Regions from separate parts of the Kitasatospora sp. NPDC096140 genome, predicted to be linked through region 2. Evidence: riboswitches for the same ligand, from Rfam matches in the RefSeq annotation. Region 2 holds a riboswitch; each other region holds the start of a gene.
The links. Region 2 has a riboswitch for cobalamin ahead of metE (5-methyltetrahydropteroyltriglutamate--homocysteine S-methyltransferase). Riboswitches for the same ligand answer to the same signal wherever they lie in the genome.
Positions count from the first base shown of each region.

Region 1: linked by a shared signal. The riboswitch ahead of ABT048_RS21280 (ribonucleoside-diphosphate reductase subunit alpha) and the one ahead of metE (5-methyltetrahydropteroyltriglutamate--homocysteine S-methyltransferase) in region 2 are both predicted to bind cobalamin.
Region 3: linked by a shared signal. The riboswitch ahead of nicT (Nickel transporter NicT) and the one ahead of metE (5-methyltetrahydropteroyltriglutamate--homocysteine S-methyltransferase) in region 2 are both predicted to bind cobalamin.

Region 1 is NZ_JBEOUW010000019.1:130,600-136,313, reverse strand. Features, by position in the region: gene ABT048_RS21290 (hypothetical protein) at 1-45, opposite strand, end outside; gene ABT048_RS21285 (ribonucleotide-diphosphate reductase subunit beta) at 130-1,125, opposite strand; gene ABT048_RS21280 (ribonucleoside-diphosphate reductase subunit alpha) at 1,146-3,545, opposite strand; cobalamin riboswitch at 3,737-3,868, opposite strand; gene ABT048_RS21275 (glycosyltransferase family 39 protein) at 3,942-5,714, opposite strand, start outside.
Region 2 is NZ_JBEOUW010000017.1:73,555-79,268, forward strand. Features, by position in the region: gene metE (5-methyltetrahydropteroyltriglutamate--homocysteine S-methyltransferase) at 1-1,162, opposite strand, end outside; cobalamin riboswitch at 1,322-1,559, opposite strand; gene ABT048_RS19555 (hypothetical protein) at 1,756-2,061, opposite strand; gene ABT048_RS19560 (ECF transporter S component) at 2,079-2,930, opposite strand; gene ABT048_RS19565 (ABC transporter ATP-binding protein) at 2,927-4,570, opposite strand; gene ABT048_RS19570 (energy-coupling factor transporter transmembrane component T) at 4,567-5,714, opposite strand, start outside.
Region 3 is NZ_JBEOUW010000009.1:179,873-185,586, reverse strand. Features, by position in the region: gene ABT048_RS12010 (hypothetical protein) at 1-1,551, opposite strand, end outside; gene ABT048_RS12005 (ArsR/SmtB family transcription factor) at 1,606-1,989, opposite strand; cobalamin riboswitch at 2,072-2,287, shown strand; gene nicT (Nickel transporter NicT) at 2,320-3,435, shown strand; gene ABT048_RS11995 (EamA family transporter) at 3,594-4,448, opposite strand; gene ABT048_RS11990 (helix-turn-helix domain-containing protein) at 4,649-5,221, shown strand; gene ABT048_RS11985 (type B 50S ribosomal protein L31) at 5,369-5,617, opposite strand; gene rpmG (50S ribosomal protein L33) at 5,676-5,714, opposite strand, start outside.

The sequences.
Region 1 (5,714 bases), on a different contig from region 2:
CGGCTCGAACGGGCCGTTGATCACACGCTGTTGGAGCTTGGACATTCCTGGCTATCCCCCGAACACCGAGAACCGACAGCGGAGCTGCCGTGACGGCAGCTCCGCTGTTCGCTGAACGTTGTTGTCGACTTAGAAGTCGTCGTCGAAGGAGACCGAACCCTCGACCGCGACCTGGTACGCCGACACGCGCCGCTCGAAGAAGTTGGTCAGCTCCTGGACGTTCTGCAGCTCCATGAAGCCGAACGGGTTGGTCGACCCGTACCGGATCGGCAGACCCAGACGCGCCAGGCGCTGGTCGGCCACCGCCTGCAGGTACTCCCGCATCGAGGCGGTGTTCATGCCCGGCAGGCCCTCACCGCACAGGTCCTGGGCGAACTGGAGCTCGGCCTCGACGGCCTCCTCCAGCATCTCCGTGACCTGCTTGGCCATCTCGTCGTCGAAGAGGTCGGGCTCCTCCTCGCGGACGGTGTCCACCACCGAGAACGCGAAGTCCATGTGCATGGACTCGTCGCGGAACACCCAGTTGGTACCCGTCGCCAGGCCGTGCAGCAGGCCGCGCGACCGGAACCAGTACACGTACGCGAACGCGCCGTAGAAGAACAGGCCCTCGACGCACGCCGCGAAGCAGATCAGGTTGAGCAGGAACGCCCGCCTGTCCTCCTTCGTCTGCAGCGAGTCGATGTGGTCGACCGCGTTCATGTACTTGAAGCAGAACTGCGCCTTCTGGTGGATGGAGGGGATGTTCTCCACCGCGGCGAAGGCCGCGTTGCGGTCCTCCGGGTCCGGAAGGTAGGTGTCCAGCAGCGTCAGGTAGAACTGGACGTGCACGGCCTCCTCGAACAGCTGGCGCGACAGGTACAGGCGCGCCTCCGGGGAGTTGATGTGCTTGTAGAGGCTCAGCACCACGTTGTTCGCGACGATCGAGTCACCGGTCGCGAAGAAGGCGACCAGCCGGCCGATCATGTGCCGCTCGCCGTCGCTCAGCTTGGCGAGGTCGGCGACGTCGGAGTGCAGGTCCACCTCCTCCACGGTCCAGGTGTTCTTGATCGCGTCCCGGTACCGGTCGTAGAACGACGGGTAGCGCATCGGGCGCAGGGTCAGCTCGAAGCCGGGGTCGAGCAGCATCTTGCGGTCGTCGGGGGTGCTCACTGGCAGGCCTCGCAGGACTCGGGGTTCTCCAGGGAGCAGGCGATGGCGTCCTGCTCGGCCTGGGTCATGGTGGGGGCGGGGACCGGCACGGCGCTGCGGGCGGCACCGGAGGCGGCCTGGGCGATGCGGGTCGCGGGGCGCGAGCGCAGGTAGTAGGTGGTCTTCAGACCGACCTTCCACGCGTAGGCGTACATCGAGCTGAGCTTGCCGATGGTCGGCGCCGCCATGAACAGGTTCAGCGACTGGCTCTGGTCCAGGTACGGCATGCGGGCCGCGGCCAGGTCGATCAGCGCGCGCTGCGGCAGCTCCCAGGCCGTCCGGTAGAGCGAACGGACCTCGGCCGGCAGCCAGTTCAGCTCCTGGACGGAGCCGTTGGCGTCGCGCAGCGAGTCGCGGGTCTGCTGGTCCCAGACGCCGAGCTCCTTGAGCTCGCGCACCAGGTACGGGTTGACCTGGAGGAACTCGCCGCTGAGCGTCTCGCGCTTGAACAGGTTGGACACCTGCGGCTCGATGCACTCGTACACGCCGGCGATGGACGCGATGGTCGCGGTCGGCGCGATGGCCAGCAGCAGCGAGTTGCGCAGGCCGGTCTCGGCGATCCGGGCGCGCAGCGCGGTCCAGCGGTCGGCCCACTGCGGGGCGGCCGTCGGGAAGTGGTCGATGTGCAGCTCGCCGCGGGCGGCGCGGGTCTCGCCGTACGCCTCGTGGCGGCCCAGCTGCTCGGCCAGGTCGGCGGAGCGCTCGTACGCGGTGAGCATGATGCGCTCGGCGATGAGCGTGGACAGCCGCGCGGCCTGCGCGGAGTCGAAGTCGATCCGCAGCTTGAAGAAGACGTCCTGGAGGCCCATCACGCCGAGGCCGACCGGGCGCCAGCGGGAGTTGGACGTCCCGGCCTCGGTGGTCGGGTAGAAGTTGATGTCCACCACGCGGTCGAGGAAGGTGACGGCGGTGCGGACGGTGGCGTCGAGGCGCTCCCAGTCCATCGCGCCGAGCAGGTCGTCCGCGGAGGCGCCGACGGCCACGTGCGCACCGAGGTTGACCGAACCCAGGTTGCAGACGGCGGTCTCGGAGTCGTCCGTGACCTCCAGGATCTCGGTGCACAGGTTGGAGGAGTGCACCGTGCGGCCCGGCAGCGCGGTCTGGTTGGCGGCGCGGTTGGAGGCGTCCTTGAAGGTCATCCAGCCGTTGCCGGTCTGCGCCAGGGTGCGCATCATGCGGGCGTAGAGGGTCTGCGCCGGGATGGTGCGGACGGCCTTGCCGGCCTGCTCGGCCTTGCGGTAGGCCTCGTCGAACTCCTCGCCCCACAGGTCGACCAGCTCGGGAACGTCGGCCGGGGAGAACAGCGACCAGTCCGCGTTGGCGTTGACCCGGCGCATGAACTCGTCCGGGATCCAGTGCGCCAGGTTGAGGTTGTGGGTGCGGCGGGCTTCCTCGCCGGTGTTGTCGCGGAGCTCCAGGAACTCCTCGATGTCGGCGTGCCAGGTCTCCAGGTAGACGCACGCGGCGCCCTTGCGGCGGCCGCCCTGGTTGACGGCGGCGACCGAGGAGTCGAGGGTGCGCAGGAACGGCACGATGCCGTTGGACTTGCCGTTGGTGCCGCGGATCAGGCTGCCGCGCGAGCGGATGCGCGAGTAGGACAGGCCGATGCCGCCGGCGTGCTTGGACAGGCGGGCGATCTGCGCGTAGCGGTTGTAGATCGAGTCCAGGTTGTCCAGCGGGGAGTCGAGCAGGTAGCAGCTCGACATCTGCGGGTGGCGGGTGCCGGAGTTGAAGAGCGTCGGCGAGGAGGTGAGGTACTCCAGGCGGCTCATCAGGCCGTACAGCTCGGCCACCTCGCGCACCGACTGCTCGTTGTCGCCGACCGCCAGGCCACAGGCGACGCGGAGCAGGAAGTGCTGCGGGGTCTCGACCACCTTGCGGGTGATCGGGTGGCGCAGCAGGTAACGGGACTGCACGGTGCGCAGGCCGAAGTACTCGAAGCGGTCGTCGCCCGCGGCGTCGATCAGGGCGTTCAGCGCGGCGGCGTGCTTGGCGACGAAGTCCGCGGTGGTGTCGCCGATCAGGCCCTCGGCGTGGCCGACGGCGATCGAGGCGGAGAAGGACGTGGAGCCCTGGCTGTTCGCCTCGTCGACGATCTCCAGCGCGAGCAGGCGGGCGGCGAGCTTCGAGTACTGCGGGTCCTCGGCGATCATCGACGCGGCGGCGTCCACGGCCAGCCCGCGCAGCTCGGCGAAGTCCGAGCCGGCGTGGCGGCCGCGCAGCGCAGCGGCGGCGACATGGCCGGGGTCGACCTCGGGGAGGTCGACACTGCGGTCGGTGAGCAGCCGCAGCAGGGCGCCGCCGGGGTCGGAGACCTTCGGGTCGATGAAGGCGGTACCGGAGCCCTGGGCGGGCAGGGTGGCTGAGGCAGCGGTGGTCAAGGCGCTCTCTCCTGGCGGCGATCGGCGGCGGTGATCGGAGCCTCGGGCCGGTCGGGGCAGGGGAGCACGGCACGAACGCAAACGGCGTCGCGCGACGGTGTCTCCCCGGCCCGCCCGCGAGGCCCGGAGGGGTGGTGCTTGGTGCTGGCGCGGCCTCTGCGGGAGGGCCGTGGCGCACGCCGCCGGCAGGTACTCGGACTCGCGGGGACAGCTGCTCCAGCCGCCCGCACACCGCTGCGGGGCAGTCCCGGATTCGCACCGGGTTCCCCTGCATCGACAGCAGAAGCGAGCATACATGTAGTGCCGCTGCTCTGCGGCGGCACCATATGTTGTGCCTGTCGTGTCGCCCGCGTGGGCGGGCCCGTCGGCCGGTCAGTGCTTGAGATAGACCTTGTACGTGCTCGAATCGCCGGTCGGCGAAGTGAATTGCGCCACCAGTCGGTACTGCCCGCCGGCCGCCAGCGCGGCGCTCAGGGCGCGGTCGGTGGCGCGCGGCGCGGTGCTGTCGAGGACGACCATCGTGAACCAGCCGTCGCGGATCGCGGCGACGCTCCCGTCGTCCCCGTGGTGCTGCACGCCGGCCGCGTCGCGGTACTCCGTGCCGGTGCGCGCGGAGACCCACTGCTCGGGCTTGCTGACCGCGCCGAGGTAGTACTCGGCGAGTCCGTCGACCTCGGTGAGGTAGCGCCCCTGGGGCACCGCGTGGGACCGCAGGACGGCCAGCAGGCGGCCGGAGTCGGGTCCGTTCTGGTACCGCAGGGCGGACTGCTCCAGGCCGAGGGCGAGCAGCGCGACCCAGACCAGGATGCCGAGCTGGGGGTGGCGGAAGTGGGCGCCCACCAGCCGGGTCAGGCCGACCCCGGCGAGCGGGGCGGCCAGCAGCATGCCGTAGGCGAGGTGGCGGAACAGTGCCCCGGAGGTGCCGGTCCACACGTGCGCGGCCGGGACGAGCAGGGCGGTGGCGGTCAGCACGGTGCCGAGCAGGGCGCGGTGGCCGCGCGAGGTGGGAACGGCCTCCTTCTCGGGCGCGTCGTGCTCGTTCATCTGCTCGCGGCGCGCGTACGCGATCGTGCCGGCCACCGCGAGGACGGTGAACAGGCCGCTCCACTGGACGGTGGAGAGCAGGACGGCGCGGGCCGAGCCGGGGGCGTTGCCGTGCGAGGGCGACCACCCGGCGAGCTCGCCCAGCGTGCCGTACGGCAGCAGCAGGACGACGGTGCCGGCGGCCAGCAGCAGGGCGCGCAGGGCGGCCGGGCCGAGGCGGCGGTGCGGACGGGCGGTGGCCAGCGCGAGGCCGACCAGGGCGGGCACGGCGAAGGCCGCGGAGTACGCGACGGCGCAGGCGAGCGCGGCGGCCGGGGCGGCGGTCAGGACCAGCGCCGGATGTCGCCGTGAGGTGAACACCGTGGCCCAGGCCGCGAGGGCGACCAGCAGCACGGCGAGGGACTCGGGGGCGGCGTAGAAGCCGACCACGACGGTGGACTGCAGGACGGCGTAGACGGCTATCGCGCAGATCGCGACCCGCTCGTTGAACAGCCGCCGGGTCAGCGAGTACAGCAGCACGGTGGTGGCCAGCGCGAAGCCGAGGCTGAGCAGCCGGGTGCCCCAGATGCCGTTGGCGTCGGCGGCCGCGCCCGCCAGCGGCGGGTAGAGCCAGGGCGAGCCGTTGATCCGGTCGACCAGGTCGGTGGTGACCGGGGTGCCGTGCATCAGATGGGCGAGCTGCTGGCGGCCGGCGACCATCGCGGCGGCCTCGTCGGGGTGCGCGGCGGCGAGCAGGCGCAGCGAGAGCGCGGCCTGGACGGCCAGGACGGCGCCGAGCAGGCCGCGGGCGATCCAGCGGCGGCGCGGGCTGGTGCCCGGGTCCCAGCCGATCGTGGGGACCTGCGGGATGGTGTACGGGGCCAGCTCGATGCCGTCGGGGTTGGCCTCGGCGGTCGCGGTCGCGGTCGCGGTCGCCGTGGCCGTGGCCGCCCTGGCCGGTGCTGCGGTCGGCGTGGCGGTGTCCGTGCGGGGCCCGGGGACGGTCGGCTCCGACCCCGCGGCCCGGCGACGGGCGGCGCGGCCGGTCGCGGAGCCGGCGGGCACGGTGCGCTCGGGCGCGGTGCCGCTCTGCCGGCTGCCGTCGGGCGCGCTGCCGTCGGG
Region 2 (5,714 bases):
CGGCGAGTTCGGCGGTGATCGCGCCGGTGCCCTCGCGCAGGCCGCGGGCGAGCAGCGCGGCCTCGGCGGCCTTCTGCTTGGCGAACGCGAGCCAGCGGGCGATCTGCGGGTCGATGTCGCGTTCGAGCGTGGCGTCGATCGGCACGTGCAGCAGCGAGCAGGAGGGCGCGACGTCGACCCGGTCGGCGAGGCCGAACAGGGTCGCCAGGGTGGCGAGCGACTTCCCCAGGTCGTTGATCCAGATGTTGCGTCCGTCGATCACACCGGCGACCAGTCGCCTGCCGGGCAGCCCGCCGACGGCGGCGAGGTCGGCGAGGTTGGCCGCGGCCGGTCCGGTGAAGTCCAGCGCCAGGCCCTCGACCGGAGCCTTCGCCAGGACCGGCAGGGCGTCGCCGAGGCGGTCGAAGTAGCTTGCGACCAGCAGCTTGGGCCGGTCGGCGAGGGCGCCGAGGTCCCGGTAGGCGCGGGCGGCGGCGTTGAGCTCGGCCGGGGTGCGGTCCTGCACCAGGGCGGGCTCGTCCAGCTGGACCCACTCGGCGCCGGCCGCCTTCAGGGCCGCGAGCAGCTCGGCGTAGACCGGCAGCAGCCGGTCCAGCAGGGTCAGCGGCTGGAAGTCCGCGGCGACACCGGGCGCGGGCTTGGCGAGCAGCAGGTAGGTGATCGGCCCGACCAGCACCGGCCGGGCGGTGTGACCGAGCGCGAGGGCCTCGCCGAGCTCGCCCACCGACTTGGCCGGGTTCGCCGCGAAGGCCGTGTCGGGGCCCAACTCGGGCACCAGATAGTGGTAGTTGGTGTCGAACCACTTGGTCATCTCCAGTGGCGCGACGTCCTGCGTGCCGCGCGCCATGGCGAAGTAGCCGTCCAGCGGATCGGCCTCGACCGCGGCCCGGTGCCGGGCGGGGATCGCGCCGACCGCGACGGTGGTGTCCAGCACGTGGTCGTAGAGCGAGAAGTCACCGGTCGGGACTTCCTCGATGCCGGAGTCGGCGAGCTGCTGCCAGTTCCCCCGGCGCAGGTCGGCGGCCGTCGCCAGCAGCGCCTCGGCGGTGACCGCGCCCTTCCAGTACCCCTCGATCGCCTTCTTCAGCTCCCGGCCCCGCCCCTGGCGGGGGTAGCCGTACGCGGTGGCGAGGGTTGCCGCGGCTGCGGACTTCGTGGTCAAGGGACTCTCCTTCGCGAGTCTGTCTCCTCAGGGATCCGGAGACCGCAGGGGCGCGAAGGGATGACGGACCGGGCAGTGGCCGCACGGACGTACGGGCCTGATCTGCCTGGTATGGTCGCCGACCCGCCCACGAGGTCACCGGATGTCCGCGCGCGGATCCTCCGCGGGCGGGCAGTGGCAGGTCTTCGGACTCGCGGGCGCGCCCACCCTGTCGAGGGCGGACTCCTACTGGCCGTCGCTTCCCAGACCCGTCCCGGGCCCAGTGCGTATGACGGCGGTCGTTCCCACTCACCGCTGCGGGGCAGTCCCGGACTGGCCGATCAAACGGCGTCACCGGGTTCCCTCTTGCGACGCCCCGCCTGGCGGACAGGGCGAACCAACTGCACGGCCAGCTTAGGGGCAAGGAACCCGAACCCACGCGGAATTCACGCAACGTGTCCGCATGGTGAGACCCGGCGCCGCCCGCGATGGCGCACGGGGTGCACCCCGGCGGCACCGGCCGTGGCCGCGGCGCACGGCCGCCGCCCCGGGGCCTCACCCGGTTCCGTACACCCGGCAGACGGTCAGGGACGCGCCGGCGGTCAGGTGCGTGCCTAGGTGTCGGGCGTGCGCGGCAGGGCGGCGCGGATGTCCGCGATCAGTTGGGGCAGGGTGCGTCCTGGATCCAGCTGACCGTCCAGGTGCCCGATCCGGTCGGCGGGGATGCCCGCCAGTATCCGTTCGGCCTCGCCCAGCAGTCGGCTCTTCCGGTGGAGGTCGAGCTTCATCCGGGCGACCTGCGCCTGTGCCCCGCCCAGCTGGCGGCGTGCGGATGCCAGGCCGGCGTGTTGTTCCGGGGTCAGGACGACGACGTCGACCCCGTTCAGCGTCACCGTCCGGGGCTTCGCGGGTTTGGGCACGATGGTGGCCTTCCGGTTCAGGGGTTCTCCGACCCGACGGGCCGGCCGACGGCCTGCGTTCCCACCGCGGCGTCCGCACCGCGCGGAGCCTCGAAGCGCACGGTGGGCTCGAAGTTGGCGCGGCGGGCGGCGCGGCGGAAGACGGTGAGGACGGCCGGCCCGACGACGAGGACGGCGGTGAAGGTGGTGACGGCGCGGCCGGTGTCCCAGCCGAGCGAGGTGGCGAGGTCGAACAGGAGGTAGCGGTGCCACTGTTCGGTGAAGGGCAGGCCCGGCAGGTAGGCGATCGAGCTGTTCGGATCGGTGGAGAACGGCCAGAAGGACAGGTTGAGCAGGAAGCCGAAGAGGTAGCCGGAGAAGGCGCCGTACACGGCCAGCATCGGCACCTCCACCCGGCGCCGCCGGGCACCGGGCAGCAGGCCGGCGAGCATGCCGACGAAGGCGCAGCCGAACATCTGGTAGGGCATCCAGGGGCCGACGCCGCCGGTGAGCAGCGCGGAGGCGAACAGTGAGGTGCAGCCGAGGGTGAAGCCGAAGCCGGGGCCGAAGACCCGGCCGGCCAGGACGAGGATGAAGAACACCGTCTCCACCCCGGCGGTGCCGGCGCCGAGGGGACGGAGTCCGGCGTTGACGGCGGAGAGGACGCCGAGCATGGCGAGGGCCTTGGCGTCGATGCCGCCGGACGAGATCTCGGCGATGACGACGGCGAGCACCAGGACCAGCAGGGCGCCGAAGATCAGCGGTGGCGCGTAGGAGGAGCCGAACTTCCCCGGGGCGACGACGAACGGCCAGGTGAAGGCGACCAGGCCGATGAACGCCGCCAGGGCGATGACGACCCGGGCCCGGCCGGGGATCCGCAGGGCGGTCATCGGGCCGCCCCTGCCGGTTCGAGGGCCTCGGCGACCTGGTGGGCCGTCAGGTAGGCCAGCGGCGCCAGGATCTTGGCGGTCTGGGGGGCGAAGGTCGGTGAGGCGACGATGACCTCCGCGGTCGGGCCGTCCGCGACGACCTCCCCCTCGGCCATCACCACGACCCGGTCGGCGGCGGAGGCGACGAACTCGACGTCGTGGGTGGAGACCACGACGGTGCGCCCCTCGGCGGCGAGCGCGTCCACGATGCCGGTGAGCGCCGCCTTCGCCCGGTAGTCGAGGCCGCGGGTGGGCTCGTCCAGCAGCACGACCCTCGGTGCGGCGGCGAGTTGGATCGCCAGGACGAGGGCCAGCTTCTGGCCCTCGGAGAGGTCCCGGGGGTGGGTGTCGTCCGGGATCCCGAGGGCCAGGCGGTCCAGGATCTGCCGTGCGGTCGGGCCGCCGGCCCGGTCGGCTTCGACATCGCTCTGGGCGAGTTCCTGCGCGACCGTCTCCAGGTACAGCAGGTCGGTGGGAGTCTGCGGGACGAGACCGACCAGCTGCCGGGCCCGGGCGGCCGGGAGGCGCTTGGGGTCCTCGGCCTTCCCTCCCCCGGTGCCGGTGACCTTCACGCTGCCGCCCTGGCGCGGGCCGGAGCCCTGCAGCGCCCACAGCAGCGAGGACTTGCCGGAGCCGTTGCGCCCCATCAGGGCGGTCACCTCGCCGGCGCGCAGCGACAGGTCGACGTCCCGGACGGCGGCCACCGGCCCGTAGCGGACGACCACCCCCCGGGCGTCCAGCACCGGCTCCCCCGCCACCGCTGCCCGGCGCGGCGGAGGAACCGGTACGTCGGTGAGCCGCTCGCGCAGCGGCGCGGCGGCACGGCGGGCGTCCCGGACGGACAGCGGCAGCGGCCGCCAGCCGGCCAGTCGGCCGAGGTCGACGACGGGCGGCGCGATCGCGGTGGTCCGGAAGACCTCCGCGGGCGGCCCGTGCACGACGGTGCCGTCCCCGGGCAGGTAGGCGACCCGGTCGGCGTACTGGACGACCCGTTCCAGACGGTGCTCGGCCAGCAGGACGGTCACGCCGAGGTCGTGCACCAGCCGGGTGATCGCGGCCAGCACCTCCTCGGCGGCGGTCGGGTCGAGCGCGGAGGTCGGCTCGTCCAGGACCAGGACGCGGGGGTGTGCGGTGAGGACGGAGCCGATGGCGACGCGCTGTTGCTGGCCGCCGGAGAGCTCGTACAGGGCGCGGTGGCGCAGGTCGGCCAGGCCGAGCAGGTCGAGGGTCTCCTCGACGCGCTTGCGCATGACCTCCGGACGGATCGCCAACTGCTCCATGACGTAGGCCAGTTCCTCCTCCACCGTGTCGGTGGTGAAACCGGCCAGTGGGTCCTGCCCCACGACGCCGACCACGTCCGCGAGTTCGCGCGGCGGGTGGTGGGCGGTGTCGCGGCCGTCCACGGTGACGCGGCCGCGCAGAGTGCCGCCGGTGAAGTGCGGCACGAGGCCGTTGACGGCGCCCAGCAGGGTGGACTTTCCGGCGCCGGTGCGGCCGACCACGAGGCAGAGTTCGCCCTCCGGGATGTGCAGGTCGACGTCGCGCAGGACGGGCGTGGTCCCGCCGTCGTACACCACGCTGACCTGGTCGAATCGGATCACGTGCTCACCTCTGAGGTCGTGCGGGCGGTGCGGGTGCTGCGGGTGTCGCCGGTACTGCGGGGGTCGCCGGCGGGCTCGGGTGTCCGGCCGGGCGGCGGCGAGACGACCCCGGCGGCGCCCGCCAGCAGCAGGGCGAGCACCGGGACGAGCGGCAGGGTCGGCCAGGTCAGCGGGTAGAGGGAGGGGTTGAGATCGGTGGCGTCGTAGCCGACGGTGGCGAACAGCAGGACGGCGGCGGTCACCCCGCACCCGGCCACACCCCATTCGGCGGCCCGCCAGCGGTCCGGCCGGTAGGTGGTGCGTCGCACGCGGCGCCCACCGAGCAGCAGGCCCGCCACGCAGAGCACGGCGCCCGCGAGGAAGGCCGGCAGGCCGAGCGCGGCGGGGGCCGTACCGTCCAGCAGCCCGTACACCCCGGCGCACAGACCGCACATGCCGAGCAGCATCAGCGCGCCGGTGGTCCGGCGGGAGCGGCGCGAGGCGGTGCCGGCGCGTCCGTAGCCGCGCGAGTCCATCGCGGCGGCCAGGTGCAGCGACCGCTCCAGCGCGTCCTCCAGGACCGGCACGACGATGCCGCGCAGCGCGCGGACGCCCTTGCGCCCGCCGGCGCGCAACCGCCGTGCCCTGGACACGCGTTGGACGCTCTGCACCAGCTGCGGCGCGACGCTGAGCGACACCGTCACGGCGACGCCCAGCTCGTACAGCGCGCCGGGCAGCACCCGCAGCGCCCGTTTGGGGTTGGCCAGGGTGTTGGCGGCGCCGATGCAGCAGATCAGGCAGGCCAGCCGCAGCCCGTCGAAGGCGGCGGAGAGCGTCGCCTCCAGCGAGACCGGGCCGCCGATCCGGATGCCCGCGTACCAGGCGGGGGTCGGGATGTGCGGCAGCGAGAAGAGCAGGTGGTCGCTCGGGGTGATGCCGGTGGCGAAGACGCACCGGAAGAGCACCCGGATCGCCACCACGGTGAGCGCGACCCACAGGTAGTAGGTGAACCCGCGCGCCCACGGGGCCTCGCTGCGGCGGGCGGTGACCACGTAGCCGAGCACGGCGAGGACGAGCAGGAGCAGCAGCGGGTTGGTGGTGCGGCTGGCCGCCGTCGCCAGGGCGATCGCCCAGGTCCACCAGGCCAGTGGGTGGAGGTTCCGCG
Region 3 (5,714 bases), on a different contig from region 2:
CAGCGGGTCGAGGCGGGGCTCGGGGCTGCCCCAGTCCGGTTCGGCGCGGGCTTCGAGGAGCAGCCCGGTGCGCAGCCGGAGCAGGTGGCGGGCCGGTCCGAGGGCGGCCACCGCGACGGCGAGGCCGGGGAGTTCGGCGACGGTGTCGGCGAGCCAGCGGGTGGCGGGGCGCTCGGCGCGGACCTCGGTGCGGGCCAGCACCTCGGCGGTGTAGCGCAGGGCGTCGCCGGGGTGCTCGTCGGTGAGAGCGTGGAAGCCGCGTGGGGTGTGGTCGGCCGGGTCGAAGGGGTAGCGCCGCAGTCCGACCTCGGTGCCCTCGCTCTCGCCCTCGACGTCGTACGCGGTGGGCGCGTCGGTGGTGCCGGGGCGCGGGACGGGCCCGGGGTAGGGCGGCAGGAGCGGTTCGTCCCCCGGTTCGTCCAGCTGTTCCAGGAAGGAGTAGAGCAGCGGGCGCAGCACCTCGGCGGAGCGGCCGCGGCGGCTCAGCGAGCGGTCGGTGAGCGGGCGCAGGGCGGCCGGGTCCCGCTTGGCCAGGGCCAGTTCGAGCTGGGCGGCGAGGTCGCCGTCGGGGTCGAGCAGGGGCGCGGCCTGCCCGAAGGCGTAGCCGGGGGAGCGCGGGTCGAGTTCGGCGGCGCCGGTGGCGACCAGCACGGTGGGCCGCTCCAGGGCGGCGCCGTAGACGGAGACCGAGCCGTGGTCGCCGATCAGGCAGTCGGCGGCGACCAGGGCGGCCTGCCAGCCCTGGTGCGGCGGGATCAGGCGCAGGCCCATCCGGCGGGCGGCGTCGAGCAGGGCCTCGGGGTCGTGGCGGCTCCAGATGTTGGGGTGCAGGACGACGGCGACGGCGTACTCGTCGGCGGGCAGCCGGCGGACCAGGCGTTGAGGCAGGTCGGGGCGGCGGCCGAATAACGAGTGCTCGCTCCACGTGGAGTTGACGACGACGAGCCGCCGGCCGTCGACGGCGCCGAGCGCGGCGCGGTAGGCGTCGCGGGAGCGCAGGCTGCGCAGCATCCGGTCGAAGCACGGGTCGCCGACCACCCGGGCGACGTCCAGTGCCTCGGGGCAGGAGACCCGCAGGCGGTCCAGCTGCTCCGGGTGGGAGAGGCCGAGGACGTCCACGAACACCCGCCCGCGGTGGGTGAGTTCCTTGCGGGAGAGGCCGGCGGCGCTGACCGTGTCGCCGGTGGACTCGGTGACCAGGCGGTTGTAGCCGGCGCCGTGCGGGAGCACGACGAGCCGGGCGTCCAGGCGGTGCATGGAGGAGTGCACGGCGCAGGAGACGGCCAGGTCGAAGCGGTGCCGGACGGCGTCCTCCCAGTCCAGCAGGGTGAAGCCGGGCAGGCCGTGCAGGTACTCGTCCAGGGCGCGATCGGCGAAGGCGGAGCCGGGGTTGACGGTGAAGTACCGCTCGACGCCGTCCGGGTGCAGCAGGGTGAGGACGTCCAGGACCCGGGTGGCGGAGGTGAGGGTGCGGGCGACCGCCAGCACGCGGGCCTTGACCGGTCGGGTGTTCCAGCGGTCGGCGGGCCAGGCGTGGGGGTGGGACGGCACACCATGATCGTACTCATCCGGGGTGCCGGTGCGGCCGCGTTTCCCGAGTGTCGGTCAGCCGGCCGCGGCGGTGGGCTCGTGGTGCTCGGCGGCGACGCACTCGTCGAGGAGGGGGCGCATGTCCTGGTCGACGAGCCGGTAGCGCACGACTCGTCCGTCCTTGTCGCCGGTGACCACGCCGGCCGTGCGGAGCAGCCGCAGGGCCTGGGAGACGGCGGGGTCGCGCATGCCGGTGGCGACCGCGAGGTCGGTGACGGCGAGCGGGCCCGCCCGGTGGAGGGCGAGCAGCAGGGCGAGCCGTCCGGGGTCGGCGAGCAGCGAGAACCGCTCGGCCCAGGACCGGACGTGCGCGGCGTCACCGATCGCGGCGATGGCCTCGCAGACCCGGTGTCCGTCGATGGTGCGGTGGCCCGCGCGGTCGGCCGGTACGAGATGCATGCGGACATTCTTGCAGGCGGGCGGCTGTGATCCTGGACACCTGCGCAGGTGCGCAGCCTTGCATGGGTCGGGGCCGGGCCCCTACCGTGTAGCCCGCCGTGGTGCTCGGGAAGACCGGTGACGGACCCTCAGGGGTCCGGAGTCCGGAGCGGCCCTCGCCACTGTGATCGGGCCGATCCCCCGTCCGCGGGGGAGCGCCGTCCGTACCCACGACGTCACTGGGCGCCTCGCGCACCCGGGAAGGCGGGTACGGGCGTGTCCCGTAAGCCAGGAGACCGGCCGCGGCATCTCACGAAGTGATTCCACGAGGTGCTGGAGCGTGATCCGCAGATGACCCTGCCCGAAACCGCCGCCGCGGAGGCCGCAGCGGCTCCCTCCGTGCTGCCCACCTTCCGGTGGCGGCGCGAGGACACCGTCCGCACGGCCGGGCTGATGGGCGTGATCCTGGCCATGCACGTGGTGGCCTTCGGGACGCTCATCTTTCTGGTGGCACCCGAGCGGTACGCGGTCGGTACCCAGGTCTTCGGGGTGGGCCTGGGTATCACCGCGTACACCCTCGGGATGCGGCACGCCTTCGACGCCGACCACATCGCGGTGATCGACAACACCACCCGCAAGCTGATGGCGGACGGCAAGCGGCCGGTTTCGGTGGGCTTCTGGTTCGCCCTCGGGCACTCCTCGATGGTGGTCATCATGGCCGCCCTGGTGGCGGGCGGCGCGCAGCTGGCGAACACGCTGATGGACGACGAGTCGACCACCCACAAGTGGCTCGGGGTGGTCGGGACGACGGCCTCCGGCGCGTTCCTGTACCTGATCGGGGCGCTCAACCTGGCGGCGCTGCTCGGGATCCTCAAGGTGTTCCGGGCGATGCGCGCCGGGCAGTACGACGAGGCGGAGCTGGAGGCGCACCTCGACTCGCGCGGCTTCATGGCCCGGGTGCTGAACCGGGCCACCCGGTCGATCACCCGGCCGGGGCAGATGTTCCCGGTCGGCATGGTGCTGGGCCTGGGCTTCGACACCGCGACCGAGGTCACCCTGATGGTGATGGCCGGCTCGGGTGCGGCCGCCGGACTGCCCTGGTACGCGATCGTCTGCCTGCCGCTGCTGTTCGCGGCCGGGATGAGCCTGTTCGACACCCTGGACGGGACGTTCATGAACTTCGCGTACCAGTGGGCCTTCGCCAACCCGGTGCGCAAGGTGTACTACAACCTGACCATCACCGGGCTGTCGATCGCGGTGGCCTTCATCATCGGCACCATCGAGCTGGTCGGGGTGCTGCACGAGAAGTTCGACCTCACCGACCCGGTGAGCGGCTGGATCGCGGACATCTCGCTGGACAACGTCGGCTACGCGATCGCCGGGCTGTTCGTGGTGGTCTGGGCGCTGGCGATCGGGTACTGGAAGCTCGCCCGGGTGGAGAAGCGCTGGGCGCCCGAGGGCTCGTGACGGGCCTGAGCCCGGGGGCATGAGCGCGGCTCATGACGTCGGGCATGAGCGTGACTCATGGGGTCCCATGAGGTCGGCTCATGGCGTCGGGGCATGAGCCCGGCTCATCCCACTGCGCCCCATGAGCGCGGCTCATGGGGCAGCGTCATGAGCGCCTCTCATGCGGCCGCGAGCAGCAGCGTTCCCGCGACGGCGAGCCCGGCGCCGACCACCTGGACCGGGCGCAGCCGCTCCTTGAACACCCCGCGTGCCATCAGCGCGGTGACCACGGGGTAGAGCGAGGAGAGGACGGCGGCCACCGTGGCCGAGCCGCGGTGCGAGGCCATCGCGAAGACGGCGTTGGCGACGACGTCGGCGAGACCGACCGCGGTGAGCAGCGGCAGCCGGGCCCGCAGTCCCGGCAGCAGGCCGGCCGCAGCCCCGGAGCGGCGCAGGCCGGCCACCAGGACGGTGCCGCCGACGGCGACGTTGCACAGCCGCTGGACGCACAGCACCAGCAGCAGGCCGCCGCCGGCCGAGGCGTGCGCGATCAGGGCCATCACCGTGCCGAAGCCGAGGGCGGCGCCCAGGGTGAGCAGCAGGGTGCTGCGGGCGGCGGCCCGGCCGCCGCGCTCGGGCCCGGAGGCGAGCACCACACCGGCCACCGCGACGGCGATCCCGGCGATCCGGCCGGGGCCCGGGCGGTCGCCGAGGGCGAGGCCGACGCCGACGGGCACCAGGACGGCGACGGTGGTCAGCGGCGAGACCACGCCCATCGGGCCGAGGGCGAGCGCGCGGTAGAAGGCGAGGACCGCGAACGGGCCGATCACCCCGGCCGCGACCGCGTACCAGAGGGCGGGGGAGGCGTCGGCCCAGCCGCCGGTGGCGAGGACGGCGGCCAGCAGTACGGCGGCGGCCGCCGCCTGGGAGGCGACCACCACGGCGAGCGCGGGCAGCCGCCGGGCGAGTGCGCCGCCGCCGAAGTCGGCGACGCCCCAGAGCAGGCTGGCGGAGAGCGCGAGCAGGGCGGTCACGGGCGGGCCCCGGACCGCAGGGGGCTGCCCGGGGCGGTGGGCCCGCCGGGCACGGAGGGACTCAAGGACAGCACAATGCACTCCGAAGTACAGTCGGATGGACTCGTTGCCGAGGTTTGGCAGCGTAGTGCAACAAACTGAACTTGCCGAACACTATTTCGTACTGTTTCGACCAGTGGACACACCGGAGGACTGACCGCGTGCCGGACCCCGACCTCGTCTCCCGGGCTCTCGCCCGGAACCTCAAGCGGCTGCGCACCGAGCGCGGTCACACCCTGGACGCCCTCGCCGCCCGCTCCGGGGTGAGCCGCGGCATGATCGTCCAGATCGAGCAGGGCCGTACCAACCCGAGCGTGGCCACCGTCGTCCGGCTCGGCGACGCGCTGGGCGTCTCGGTCGCCACGATGCTCGACTACGAGAAGGGTCCGGACGTCCGGATCGTGCCGGCCGACCAGGCCGTGCCGCTGTGGGCCGGGCCGTCCGGCGGTACCGGCACCCTGCTGCACGGGATCGAGGCGCCCGGCCCGCTGGAGCTGTGGAGCTGGCGGATGGAGCCGGGCGAGGAGTACTCCTCGGAGCCGCACCCGGCCGGGACGGTGGAGATCGTCCGGGTCGACGAGGGCGAGCTGACCCTGGTGCACGACGAGCGCGAGCACCCGGTGCCGGTCGGCGGCACGGTCTCCTTCGACGCCTCGTACCCGCACGTCTACCGCAATGCGGGGGAGCGGACGCTGGCGCTGACCATGGTGGTCTCGGTACCGCCGCCGCGCTGATCCCCGGCGCCGCCCCGGTTGCGGCCCCCTTGCTCGTATGCCGCAACGGCGCCTCCCCACCCGGGGAGGCGCCGTTGCGGCGTTCTCGGTGTCGACCGCCCTCAGTGGCGGGCGCCGACTGCCTTCGGTCGCGGGTGCCGGTCGCCGTCAGTGTCGGTCGCCGTACCGCTGGCGGAAGCGCTCGACCCGCCCCGCGGTGTCGAGCACGCGGGACTGGCCGGTGTAGAAGGGGTGGCTCGCCGAGGAGATCTCGACGTCGATCACGGGGTAGGTGTTGCCGTCCTCCCAGACGACGGTGCGGTCGCCGGTGACCGTAGACCGGGTCAGGAAGGCGAGGCCGCCGACCTTGTCGCGGAAGACGACCGGGCGGTAGGCGGGGTGGATTCCGGGCTTCATGGCGGGGTTCCTCCTGGGGGTCGGTCGGATTCGGGTTCGGGGCTGGGTGCGGGGGTGCTCAGCGCTCCTCGCGGAAGTCGACGTGCCGGCCCGCGAC